Linked DNA regions of Roseivirga sp. BDSF3-8. Each later gene encodes a partner of the first gene's protein in a complex. Links are inferred from orthologs where the notes say so. Each region holds a gene or a part of one and is shown on either strand. Other genes may lie near its edges.

The links. The genes of interacting proteins can lie anywhere in the genome.
Region 2: the proteins of AB9P05_RS17690 (region 1) and lpdA are in contact, whole or in part, in a crystal structure (PDB 1EBD), measured with the Geobacillus stearothermophilus proteins. The link is inferred for Roseivirga sp. BDSF3-8 from one-to-one orthologs. Residues at the interface, in WP_033016211.1 of Geobacillus stearothermophilus: Ile130, Ala131, Met132, Pro133, Arg136, Arg140, Glu141, Asn155, Arg157; in WP_049624544.1 of Geobacillus stearothermophilus: Pro340, Ser341, Asp344, Tyr345, Arg403, Asp406, Val408, Glu431, Ala432, Gly433, Asp438.

What each region holds. Positions count from the first base shown.
Region 1 is NZ_JBGNFV010000001.1:4,293,041-4,298,782, forward strand. What follows is about bases 1,813-4,801. They hold AB9P05_RS17690 (2-oxo acid dehydrogenase subunit E2), read right to left. Parts: upstream 4,043-4,801; coding sequence 2,582-4,042; downstream 1,813-2,581. Other genes in these bases: AB9P05_RS17675 (permease), read right to left, coding at 1,813-1,928; AB9P05_RS17680 (hypothetical protein), read left to right, coding at 2,013-2,156; AB9P05_RS17685 (pinensin family lanthipeptide), read left to right, coding at 2,304-2,519; aceE (pyruvate dehydrogenase (acetyl-transferring), homodimeric type), read right to left, coding at 4,083-4,801. In the rest of the region: AB9P05_RS17670 (globin), read left to right, coding at 265-699; more of AB9P05_RS17675, read right to left, coding at 708-1,812; more of aceE, read right to left, coding at 4,802-5,742.
Region 2 is NZ_JBGNFV010000001.1:2,410,560-2,416,173, reverse strand. The notes cover bases 1,160-4,020. They hold lpdA (dihydrolipoyl dehydrogenase), read right to left. Parts: upstream 3,359-4,020; coding sequence 1,961-3,358; downstream 1,160-1,960. Other genes in these bases: odhB (2-oxoglutarate dehydrogenase complex dihydrolipoyllysine-residue succinyltransferase), read right to left, coding at 3,471-4,020; carB (carbamoyl-phosphate synthase large subunit), read right to left, coding at 1,160-1,615. Outside these bases: more of carB, read right to left, coding at 1-1,159; more of odhB, read right to left, coding at 4,021-5,051; AB9P05_RS10010 (2-oxoglutarate dehydrogenase E1 component), read right to left, coding at 5,114-5,614. UniProt on the Escherichia coli protein: Lipoamide dehydrogenase is a component of the glycine cleavage system as well as of the alpha-ketoacid dehydrogenase complexes.

The DNA.
Region 1 (5,742 bases):
TAAATGTTTCACCAAAAAGCAAACATAGTGTAGTATTTTCTGCCCTGGCTTTTTTAGCGGGTTATTACAAGATTCAGCTGTCTGTTCTTATAAGGAGGGTGAAGTCACCAGCCTTTAGGGGATAAAACATGATATTTTTCCTGTATTTATTACCTGACTTCAACGTTGTTAGGGGCTTATATGACCTTAAAAATGATATAAGTCATACTTTACGGTTACTGTCTGGTATAGTTTCGCCACAGGATTTGAAAAAACGTGTGAAGAATGGAAAAACAGAAGGATCGTATGGCCAGGGTAAGTGAGGAAGCAGTAAAAACTGCGCAGGAAAGCTATGGCAGGTGTCTGGCTAACGGGAATATGTTAGAAAGTTTTTATGATAAATTCCTGTCGAAAAGCCCCTTGATAAAAGACCGATTTAAAGATACTGATTTTGAAAGCCAGTATAAGCTCCTGAGGCATGGTATTAATCTGATGCTTATGTATGCACAGGGCAATATAGCAGGGAAATCCGGGCTAGAGCGTATCAGGTATAGCCACAGTCGCGAGCAGATGGCCATACCTCCATATTCATACGACCTTTGGAAAGCGGCCTTGCTTGAGGTATTGCCGCTGCATGATCGTAAATATAATGCTGAGGTAAAGGCGGCCTGGTCTGAAGTAATGGACTTTGGGATAGAGCATATCCGAAGCGGATATTAGCGTTCTTATCAGAGCACAAGGAATTTTATTAATAAGCCACCGGCCAGCCATGCATAGGCTACGAATGCCAGGTACTTAAGGGTTTGCTCGAGGGTTTTGCTTTTAGGCGCCATTTCTTTGTGGTGCTTAACGTCTTTTCCCTTAAAGAATCCGATATAAATCAGTATGCCGCTAATGGCTAAAAAGGCCAGGTTTAACCAGAAGGTGTAATCAATCTTAAAGTGATCGGATTCTGTAATGCTCATCGTACCAGGGTCTGGTAGTGCGCCTGCCAAATTAAAGCCGTAATGCAGTAGGAGGGAGGCGCCTATGAGGGAACTGAAGAGCAGGAAAAGAATGAAAAATGACATTTTCCAACCGTAGTATTTGGCATTGATACGTAATACGGGAAATACTACGAGGTCACTAAATATAAACGCCATAACACCCGCAAAGCTTACTCCTTTGCTGAACAGAAGTGCGGCAAGGGGAATATTACCCATGGAGCCGATAAAGGTAAGAAAGGCAGCTACAGGTCCTACCACGGTGTGCTCGAGCAGGGTGAGAAAAGAATAGGACTCCACGTCTGTACCCGAATTGATAAAAAGGGTGCGGAAAAATGAATCGGGGACAAAGCCTTTGACTATACCGGCTATGGTAAAGCCGATGGTGACGTCTTTCCACACCATTTTCCACTCCATACCGTATTGCTTGCCTACCTTGGCCCAACTGGTGAAGGACTTTAGTTTCTGGCTTAGACTTTTATCATCCTCAGAGCTATGGTCTGAGTCACCCAGGTTTTCACGTGCTTTTTTTATCAGGTCTTTGGGGTTAATAAGGCGAATCAGAAGCCAAGAGGAAAGGATAAGGATAATTGCCCCTACATACTCGCCTACGACGAATTGCCAGCTTAAGAAGATGGAGATGATGATACCTAGCTCAATGACCAGATTGGTGGAGGCCAGTAAAAATGCAATGGATGAAATAAACCCTGCACCTTTTTTAAACAGTGCCTTGGTGGTAGCTAGTGCCGAGAAGCTGCAGGAACTGCTGATAAAGCCAAAGAAAGTACCCAGCGATATGCTTTTAAGGTTATCATCGCCCATAGTACGCTGCATACGCTCTTGGGTAACAAAGATTTGGATAAGACTGCTGACAGCATAGCCAAGGATAAAAGCCCATAGGGCCATCCAGAAAAATCCTGCAGAGGTCATGGCCGATTCGGCCCATCTTTCTAAAAAACTATTCACTGGTGATGTCGGATAGTTAGTGAAAAAATGATGTATGAAGTCAACTAGATAATAGCTGGCCGGGCATATTGTTTGCGGCAAAACATGGCAAAGAACCTTGAATCAAATGGGGGAAAGGTGGCGCTTGGAAGCAAAATATATATGAAGAAACAGGTAAAAGATGAACCAGAAATGGATGAAAAAGTATGTCAGCTAAAATTAAACCTGTGTCCTTTTTACTCTATCTAAGAAACGGAATATCAATTTTTTGTCTAATTCAGGTTTATTTTTTTCTAAAAAATATACATTTTAAATCAATTGTTTTTATTTTGACAGCTTATAAGCGGAAGCCGAAAAGCTTAACAGAGTAGGCACTATGAAAAACCAAAAACTGAGATGAAAAAGAAACTTAACCTGGAGTCTCTTGAAGTAAAAAGCTTTGTAACTAAAACTGAAGAAACTACTAAAACAGCCGTAGGTGGTTTCGATTATGGTACTGGTAACCAGATTTGCTCTGTTGAGCCTGAGTTCTGTAACTGGACTTATAACCGCTGGTGTGTTTCTAACGGTCAGTGTGATACATACGGAGCATTCTGCACCGCTCCTTACTAATTAGGAATATCGGAAATAATTTTGAAGCAGCCTGCTCACAAGCAGGCTGCTTTTTTTGCTTTTCAGGCACCCAGTAGTGCCGCATATGGGTCTTCCAACGCCTGGCAAATCCACCGTAAAAAGCGTGCACCTGCTGCTCCGTCGATAATGCGGTGGTCGTAACTCAGGCTCAGTGGCAGTACCTGTTTCGGCTCAAAGGTCTCTCCGTTATAAACGGGCTTTATTTCTGCACGGGCCACGCCCAGTATGGCTACCTGGGGGCTATATACGATGGGGGTGAAGTTAGTGCCGCCTATACCGCCCAGGTTAGATATGGTAAAGTTACCCCCGAGCATGTCATCAGGAGCCAGCTTGCCATCCCGGGCCTTTTCTGCCAGCCTGGTGATTTCTACAGATAGTTCAATCATATTCTTGCGGTCTGCATGCCGCACGACTGGCACTAAAAGCCCCTGTTCAGTATCCGCTGCGATGCCTATATGAACGTACTTCTTATAAACGACTTCTTCGTTTTCCATGTCCACGCTAGCGTTAAACTCAGGAAATTTTCTCAAGGCATTGGCTACTATTTTGGTAAGTATGGCCGTAACGGTCAGCTTACCGCCCGCCTCCTCGGCTTTTTCACTATGCTCCTGCCGGTAGGCCTCTATATCGGTAATATCTGCCTCGTCAAACTGGGTTACATGAGGTATGGTCTGCCATGCGCTGGTGGTATTCAGCGCGGTAGCCTTGCGTATGCCTGAAAGAGGTTTTCTTTCGGTGTCCCCCCATTTACTAAAGTCAGGGAGGGATGATGAGGTCGGAGTTTTGTCGCCACCGCCGCCTTTTTTGCCGGCGGCTTTTTCCACATCTTCTGAGGTAATGCGACCCTCGGGCCCGGTGCCTTCCACTGTAGTGAGGTCTACTCCCTGCTCCCGTGCCTGCCGGCGTACGCCCGGCGCTGCAGGGATGCCATCGTCTTCATTATCATCTTCTTTTACCTCATTATCTTTTTCCTCTCCATTACGGCTTTCGTTTTCATCCTGTCGGGGCCCGTCCCCATGGTATTTGTCCTTCTTCTTTTCTTCCGTGTCGTCTTTTTCAGCTTTGGTTTCTTTTTGCTTTTCGTCTTCTTCAGTCTTTTCGCTCTCTTCCTCACTTTCTTTTACCTCAGCCTCATCATCGTCAGTGTCAGTTTCGTCCTCTTCATCTTTGCTATCATCTTCCTTAGCCTCTTTACTTTCCTGCTCCTCCTCTTCAGCTTCTTTACCGGATTCGTCCTTTTTACTCTCCTCGTCATCTTCTTCTCCTTCCTCTTCTACCAGCAGGATGACGTCACCCACCTGCAGCTCGTCACCTTCGCTTATTTTAATCTCCGTGACCTTACCGCTGTGCGTCGAGGGCACTTCTACGGAGGCCTTGTCTGTTTCCACGACTATGATGGATTCCTCTTCCTGTATGGTATCGCCTTCTGATACCAGTATTTCTGCGACTGTGGCGGTATCTGCTCCTTCGGATATCTGAGGTACTTTTACTTCTGTAGGCATATTTGGTTTGGTTGTGAGGTAGTCAATTAGTTTAGCAGGATCAGGCTGTGCGGGGGTTAGGTTTGTCTGGAGCCATATCAAGGTTGTCCGCTGCCTTAACCAGTTCTTCCGGTTCCATGTCTCCGTTTCGGGTTAGTGCATATAGGGTGGCATATATGATATGGCGGTGGTCTACTTCGAAGAAGTCGCGCAGTGCGGCTACGGTATCGCTTCTGCCGAAGCCATCTGTACCAAGTACGGTGAGGTGGTTCGGAAACCACTGGGCCACGGAGGCAGGGAGGGCTTTTACATAGTCTGAGGCGGCTACAAACACGCCTTCTTCATCCTGCAGGCACTTCTGAATGTGGTTTGGCTCCATTTCTCTGGCCATCACCCGTCTGTTTTCCCGTTCTGCATCGATAGCATCATCATACAGGGCTTTGTAGCTGGTGATGCTCCACACATCTGTGGCTACGCCATATTCTTCTTCCAGCACGTGGGCGGCCTTTTGTACTTCCTGCATAATGGCCCCGCTGCCAAACAGGTGGGCCCGCCGCTTTTTATTTTCAGAGGAAGTGGCACGGTAGCGGTAGAGGCCTTTGAGTATGCCTTCTTCCACGCCTTCGGGCATCTCGGGCATAGGCCTATTGGCATTGGTGACGGTGAGGTAGTAAAAGGTGTCTTGCTTTTGGATATACATTTTTTTGATGCCTTCACGTACGATGACTGCCAATTCAAAAGCAAATGCCGGATCGTACGCATGTAGATTGGGGTAGGCCATGGCATAGAGGTGGCTGTTGCCATCCTGGTGCTGCAGTCCTTCACCGGATAGACTGGTACGTCCGGAAATACCTCCAATAAGGAAGCCTTTGGCACCTGCATCGGCGGCGGCCCAAATAAGGTCGCCGGTACGCTGGAAGCCAAACATGGAGTAGAAGAAATAGAAGGGGATGGTATTGATGCCATGGGTGAGGTAGGCAGTGCCGGCAGCGATGAAGCTGCTCATACAGCCGGATTCGGTAATGCCTTCTTCGAGTATTGCGCCTTCTTCGGATTCTTTATAATAGAGCAGGCTGTCTTTGTCCACTGGCTCATACTGTTGACCATGGGGAGCGTAGATGCCTACTTTTCTGAAAAGGGACTCCATACCAAAGGTGCGGGACTCATCAGGAATGATAGGAACGATGAGATCAGCAAAGTCCTCTTGCTTTAGCAGCTTAGTCACTATTTGTACCATGGCCCCGGTAGTGTTGGCCTCTGAGTCTCCGGAGCCTTGCAGTAAGTCTTCGAACACTGAATTGTCGGGTTCCGGAAGCTTTTCGCTATTATCTTTCCGTACAGGAAATGCGCCGCCTGCTTCCTCCCGCTTTTTCATCAGGTATTGATGCTCGGCACTGTCCTTTTCAGGTCTTACAAAAGGCAGGTCGTCAAGGTCTTCGTCGGCAAGGGGCACCTGAAAGCGGTCGCGGAATTGCTTGAGGGCATCGTCTTTCAGTTTTTTGGTTTTGTGGGTGACATTGCTTGCCTCGCCGGATTCGCCCTGGCCGTAGCCCTTCACGGTCTGGGCTAGTATTACTGTAGGTCCTTCTGTATACTTCATGGCCTGCTTATAGGCCTGGTAGACTTTTATTGGATCGTGACCTCCGCGGCGCATGGCTTTAATGTCTTCGTCGGTAAGGTTTTCTGCAAGCTTTTGCAGTTCCGGATCCTGCCCAAAGAGG
Region 2 (5,614 bases), 1.9 Mb from region 1 along the record:
AGGGGGTGCTTGCTTCGAACTCCGCGGCACAGGTATCCACCATTTTATATACCCGCTTGACCCCTAAATCAGTACGTTTCTTATATACATCACTCTCCAGGCATCTGAGTAGATGTGCAATTTGACGGTCAGCGTAGCCTTTCTCCTTAGCCTCCATGAGTAATTCCCGGGGTATTGAATCCAGGTTGTACTGCTCAATATCTTTTTCCAACTTCACTAACTCCTCAATCTGATTGAGGAACCACTTATCTATTTTGGAAAGCTTTTTAATTTTATTGAAAGGAATGCCTAGTTTAAAAGCATCATATATATGGAACAACCGGTTCCAGCTTGGATGCTCAAGGCTTTCCAGTATTTTGTCCTGATCTTTAAGCTCTTTCCCATCTGCACCGAGACCGTTTCGCTTAATCTCCAGTGATTGACAAGCCTTCTGTAATGCCTCCTGGAAGTTTCGTCCTATACCCATTACCTCTCCCACAGATTTCATCTGCAGGCCTAGCTTCCTGTCACTTCCTTTGAACTTATCGAAGTTCCAGCGAGGTATTTTTACAATTACATAGTCAAGTGCTGGCTCAAAATAAGCAGATGTAGTCTTGGTAATCTGGTTTTTAAGTTCGTCCAAGTTATACCCGATCGCCAGTTTGGCTGCAATCTTTGCAATAGGGTATCCTGTTGCTTTACTCGCCAGGGCTGATGAGCGTGACACCCGGGGGTTAATCTCAATAGCAATGATATCATCATTTTCAGGGTTTACTGAAAACTGAACATTACAGCCACCTGCAAATTGCCCGATACCATTCATCATTTTTATAGCCAGGTCACGCATACCCTGATACACGGTATCAGGTAGAGTCATAGCAGGGGCTACTGTGATTGAGTCACCCGTATGAACGCCCATCGGATCAAAGTTTTCGATAGAGCAAATAATGATCACATTCCCATTATTATCTCTGAGCAATTCCAGCTCATACTCCTTCCACCCAAGAATACTTTGTTCTACAAGCACTTCATGAATTGGTGAAGCATGCAGACCGCTGGTCAGAGCTTTATCGAAGTCTTCAGCCTTTTCTACAAATCCTCCACCATATCCCCCAAGCGTATAACTTGGCCTGATTACGAGAGGGAAACCAATTTCCTGTGCTATTTCTTTACCCTGCAAAAAGGATGTAGCTGTAGAACCCTGGCAAACACTTACCCCGAGCTCATGCATTTTGAGGCGGAATTTCTCCCTGTTTTCCGTGGTTTCGATAGCATCGATATCCACGCCTATGATCCTGACTCCAAACTTCTCCCAGATGCCTGCACGGTCACAATCTATCGCCAGATTAAGAGCGGTCTGTCCTCCCATGGTAGGCAGGACGGCATCAACTTTATGCTTTTTGAGTATGTCAATAATACTCTTCTTCTCAAGAGGCTGCAGATAAACGTGGTCAGCAGTCACCTTATCAGTCATGATGGTGGCTGGATTACTATTTATCAGAATCACTTCAATCCCTTCTTCACGAAGAGAACGAGCGGCTTGAGAGCCTGAATAGTCAAACTCACAGGCCTGACCTATGATAATGGGACCGCTACCGATAATCAGGATGGATTTGATACTGTTGTCTTTAGGCATTGCAGGTTTTGGATTGGAAATGGCTGCTATTGATAAATTGCACAAATTTAGACCTAAAGACAGGAATAACCAAAGTTTGCCAAAGAGAGGATAAATAAAACCTGGAAACCGAAGGATAAAAAACGCAGGCAAATGCTATTACTAAGCACTGACTATCAATCAATTGAGTATAAGCTTGCTACCTGAATTGAGTTGAATTTTATCCACAATAGGACAAACAATAAAGGTAAAATCAGACTTATATCAGTGTGCTGTCAAGACTTAAGTCCAAATTTTTGGTTTTAAGCAAATGAGACAGGCCAACCCAAGGGTTGGCCTGTCCTGTTTATAAGGGGTTATAATTTCTTATATGTGGAGCGCCCTGTTTTCTGTTGCAGCCAGGCAGGCTTCTTTTATTGACTCTGTAAACGTAGGGTGAGCATGAGACATTCTCGCAACATCTTCAGCAGAAGCCCTGAACTCCATAGCTACTACTGCCTCAGCAATCATATCCGCTGCACGGGGTCCTATGATATGAACACCAAGTATCTCATCAGTTTCCTTGTCTGCAAGAACTTTTACAAGTCCGTCCGTATCCATACTTGCCCTGGCACGACCAGAGGCCTTGAATGGAAAAGATCCTGACTTGTATTTTCTCCCGTCTTCCTTAAGCTCTTCTTCTGTATAGCCTACGCTAGCTACTTCTGGCCATGTATAAATTACTCCGGGTATTAGTTTGTAGTTGATGTGCGGCTTCTGACCAGCCATGGTTTCTGCAACAAAGATACCTTCCTCTTCTGCCTTATGCGCCAGCATTGCGCCGCGAACAACATCACCAATAGCATATATGTTGTCAACTTTGGTTTTCAGGTTATCATCCACCTCAATTTTACCGCGCTCATCAGTAGACAGTCCGGCAGCCTCAAGATTAAGCCCTTCCGTGTATGGCTTACGTCCTATGGATAGGAGGCAATAATTACCTTTAAATTCTTTCTTCTCTCCCTTATCATCCTCAGCAGTAACTACGACTTCATCGCCTTTACGCTCAACCCCTGTTACCTTGTGTTTCAAATTAAAGTCAAAACCGAGCTTCTTAAGCACCTTTTGGAGCTCTTTACTCATTGTTTTATCCATTCCGGGAGTTATTCGATCCATAAACTCCACAACGGTGACCTTACTGCCTAAGCGACCATATACAGAACCTAACTCCATACCAATATACCCGGCACCTATAATGATTAGATGCTTAGGAACCTCTACAAGCTCCAAGGCCTCAGTGCTAGTAATAATTCTTTCCTTGTCAGGCTTTGCAAAAGGCAAATCAGATGGCTTTGAGCCAGTAGCAATAATAAATTTATCCGACTCAATAGTCTTCTCCTCTTTTCCACCTTTGATGACCAGAGTATGCTTATCCTTAAACGATCCCAATCCGGTATGTACATCAATCTTATTCTTTTTCATAAGATACTGCACACCGTCCACTGTTTGCTTTACAACACCGCGCTTTCTCTCAATCATTTGCTTGATATCGACAGAAAGTTTCGAAAGGTTAATGCCATGTTCCTTGAAGTGGTTTTGGGCATTATGGAAATGCTCGGAAGAGTCTAATAATGCCTTTGAAGGAATACATCCTACGTTCAGACAAGTACCACCAAGAACAGGATATTTCTCGACAATGGCTGTTTTTAATCCCAGCTGGGCACAGCGTATGGCTGCGACATAGCCACCCGGACCGGATCCGATAACTACGACGTCGTATTTCATGGAAGAAGGATTTAAGTAAAAGACAGAATTTAATTAAATGCTTGAAGAAAGCGGAGAAGCGAAAAATAAAGGCGGGGAACCACCCCCGCCTTAACCTATGAAAAAGAAAAAACTAAACACCCAGAAGCAACCTTGCAGGGTCTTCGAGCAAGCTCTTAACCCTGACAAGGAAGCTAACGGATTCCTTTCCGTCAATGATTCTGTGGTCGTATGAAAGGGCCAAATACATAATAGGCCTTACGACTACTTCTCCGTTTTCTACCACAGGACGCTCAACTATATTATGCATCCCTAATATCGCAGACTGCGGGGCATTTATGATGGGTGTAGACAGCATGGAGCCGAATATTCCCCCGTTAGTGATGGTAAATGTACCTCCGCTCATCTCATCAATACTAAGGCGGTTATTCTTTGCCTTAGTCGCTAATCGCACAATTTCCTTTTCAATTTGATGGAAACCGAGCTTCTCAGCATTTCGGATGACGGGAACTACCAGCCCGCGATCGGTAGACACTGCAATAGAAACATCACAGTAATCATTGAACACAATCTCATCTTGATCGATCATGGCATTTACGGCCGGAAACTCATGCAGCGCCATGCAAACTGCTTTAGTAAAGAAGGACATAAAGCCCAACCCGACCTCGTATTTATCTTTAAAAGTATCTTTATACTTTTTTCTCAATTCCATGACAGGCTGCATGTTGACCTCATTGAAGGTCGTCAGCATCGCTGTCTCGTTTTTGACAGATACTAACCTTCTTGCGATCGTTTTCCGGAGATTTGACATTTTCTCACGTCGTTGAGATCGATCAGAAGCTGATTGCTCAGGGGCTGAACCCTCACTGGTATTAGTCTCTGTCTTGGCTGGTTTTGAATCAGATGCTTTCTTATCACTCTTTTGAGCGGACATTGCATCTTCTTTCGTGATTCTCCCGTCTACTCCGGAACCTTTCACCTCATCAGGTGAAATCCCTTTTTCTTTCAGGATTTTAGCGGCAGCAGGTGAAGCGTGACCTGTAGCATAAGTGGAATTATCACTCTTGCTCCCGCTGGCAGACTGATCTTTTTCAGACACTCCACCTGAGTCTTTCTTTGAGCTTTCTTCAGCTACCTCAATTTTACACACCGGAGAACCGATTTCAAGGGTTTTTCCCTCTTCAGCTAAAATGGAAAGAAACCCGCTCGCCTCGGCTGTAAGCTCAAATGTAGCCTTATCAGATTCAATTTCTGCAATTACTTCATCTAAGTCAACAAAATCTCCATCTTTTTTTAACCAAGAAGAGATAGTGACTTCTGTAATTGACTCACCCACAGCAGGTACGGACATTTCAATAACTTCACCAGTTTTACTGGCTCCGCCATCTTGTTTCCCGTTATCCTCAGGCTGTGTTTTATCATCCTGCCCGCTTTTTTTAGCTTCAGGCTTTTCTTCACCCTCGCTATCAGCAGCGTCACCGTTTTCATCAATCTGGCAAATGAGTGCTCCGACTTCTAGCGTCTCACCCTCTTTTGCTTTGATCTTCAGTACTCCGGAGGCTTCAGCATTTAATTCAAAAGTCGCCTTATCCGACTCGAGCTCACAAATGACTTCATCCATCTCAACATAGTCTCCGTCACTTTTGAGCCATTGAGCAATGGTAACTTCGTTAATAGATTCCCCTACTGCGGGAACCTTTACTGCTATGCTCATATTATTTCAGATCTAAAGGTCGAATAATTTTTTATGAAAAACAATAATATTTTATGTCGAATTTATGCAAAAGCCTTTTCAATTATCTCTAACTGCTCTTTTGCGTGCATTTTACCATAACCTGTAGCGGGTGATGCACTGGCTTTTCGACTGATAACATCCATTTTGACATCCCGATAAACCCTCAATACAAATGACCAGGAACCCATGTTTTCAGGCTCTTCCTGAACCCATACCACCTCAGCACCTTTGTATTTATTTAATAGAAGTTCATTTATCTGGTCTTTAGGAAATGGATGAACTTGCTCCACTCTAACAAGTGCAACATCCTTACGTTTCTGCTTTTGTTGCTTTTCCTGCAGATCGTAGTAGATTTTTCCACTACACAGTACTACGCGCTTTACAGACTTAGGTTCTGCATAGTGGTCATCCAATATTTCTCTGAAATGCCCACTAAGTAATTCAGACTTTTTAGAAACCACTTTAGGGTGCCTGAGCAACGATTTTGGAGACATTACCACCAGTGGTTTACGAAACGGCCACGCAAGCTGCCTCCTTAAAAG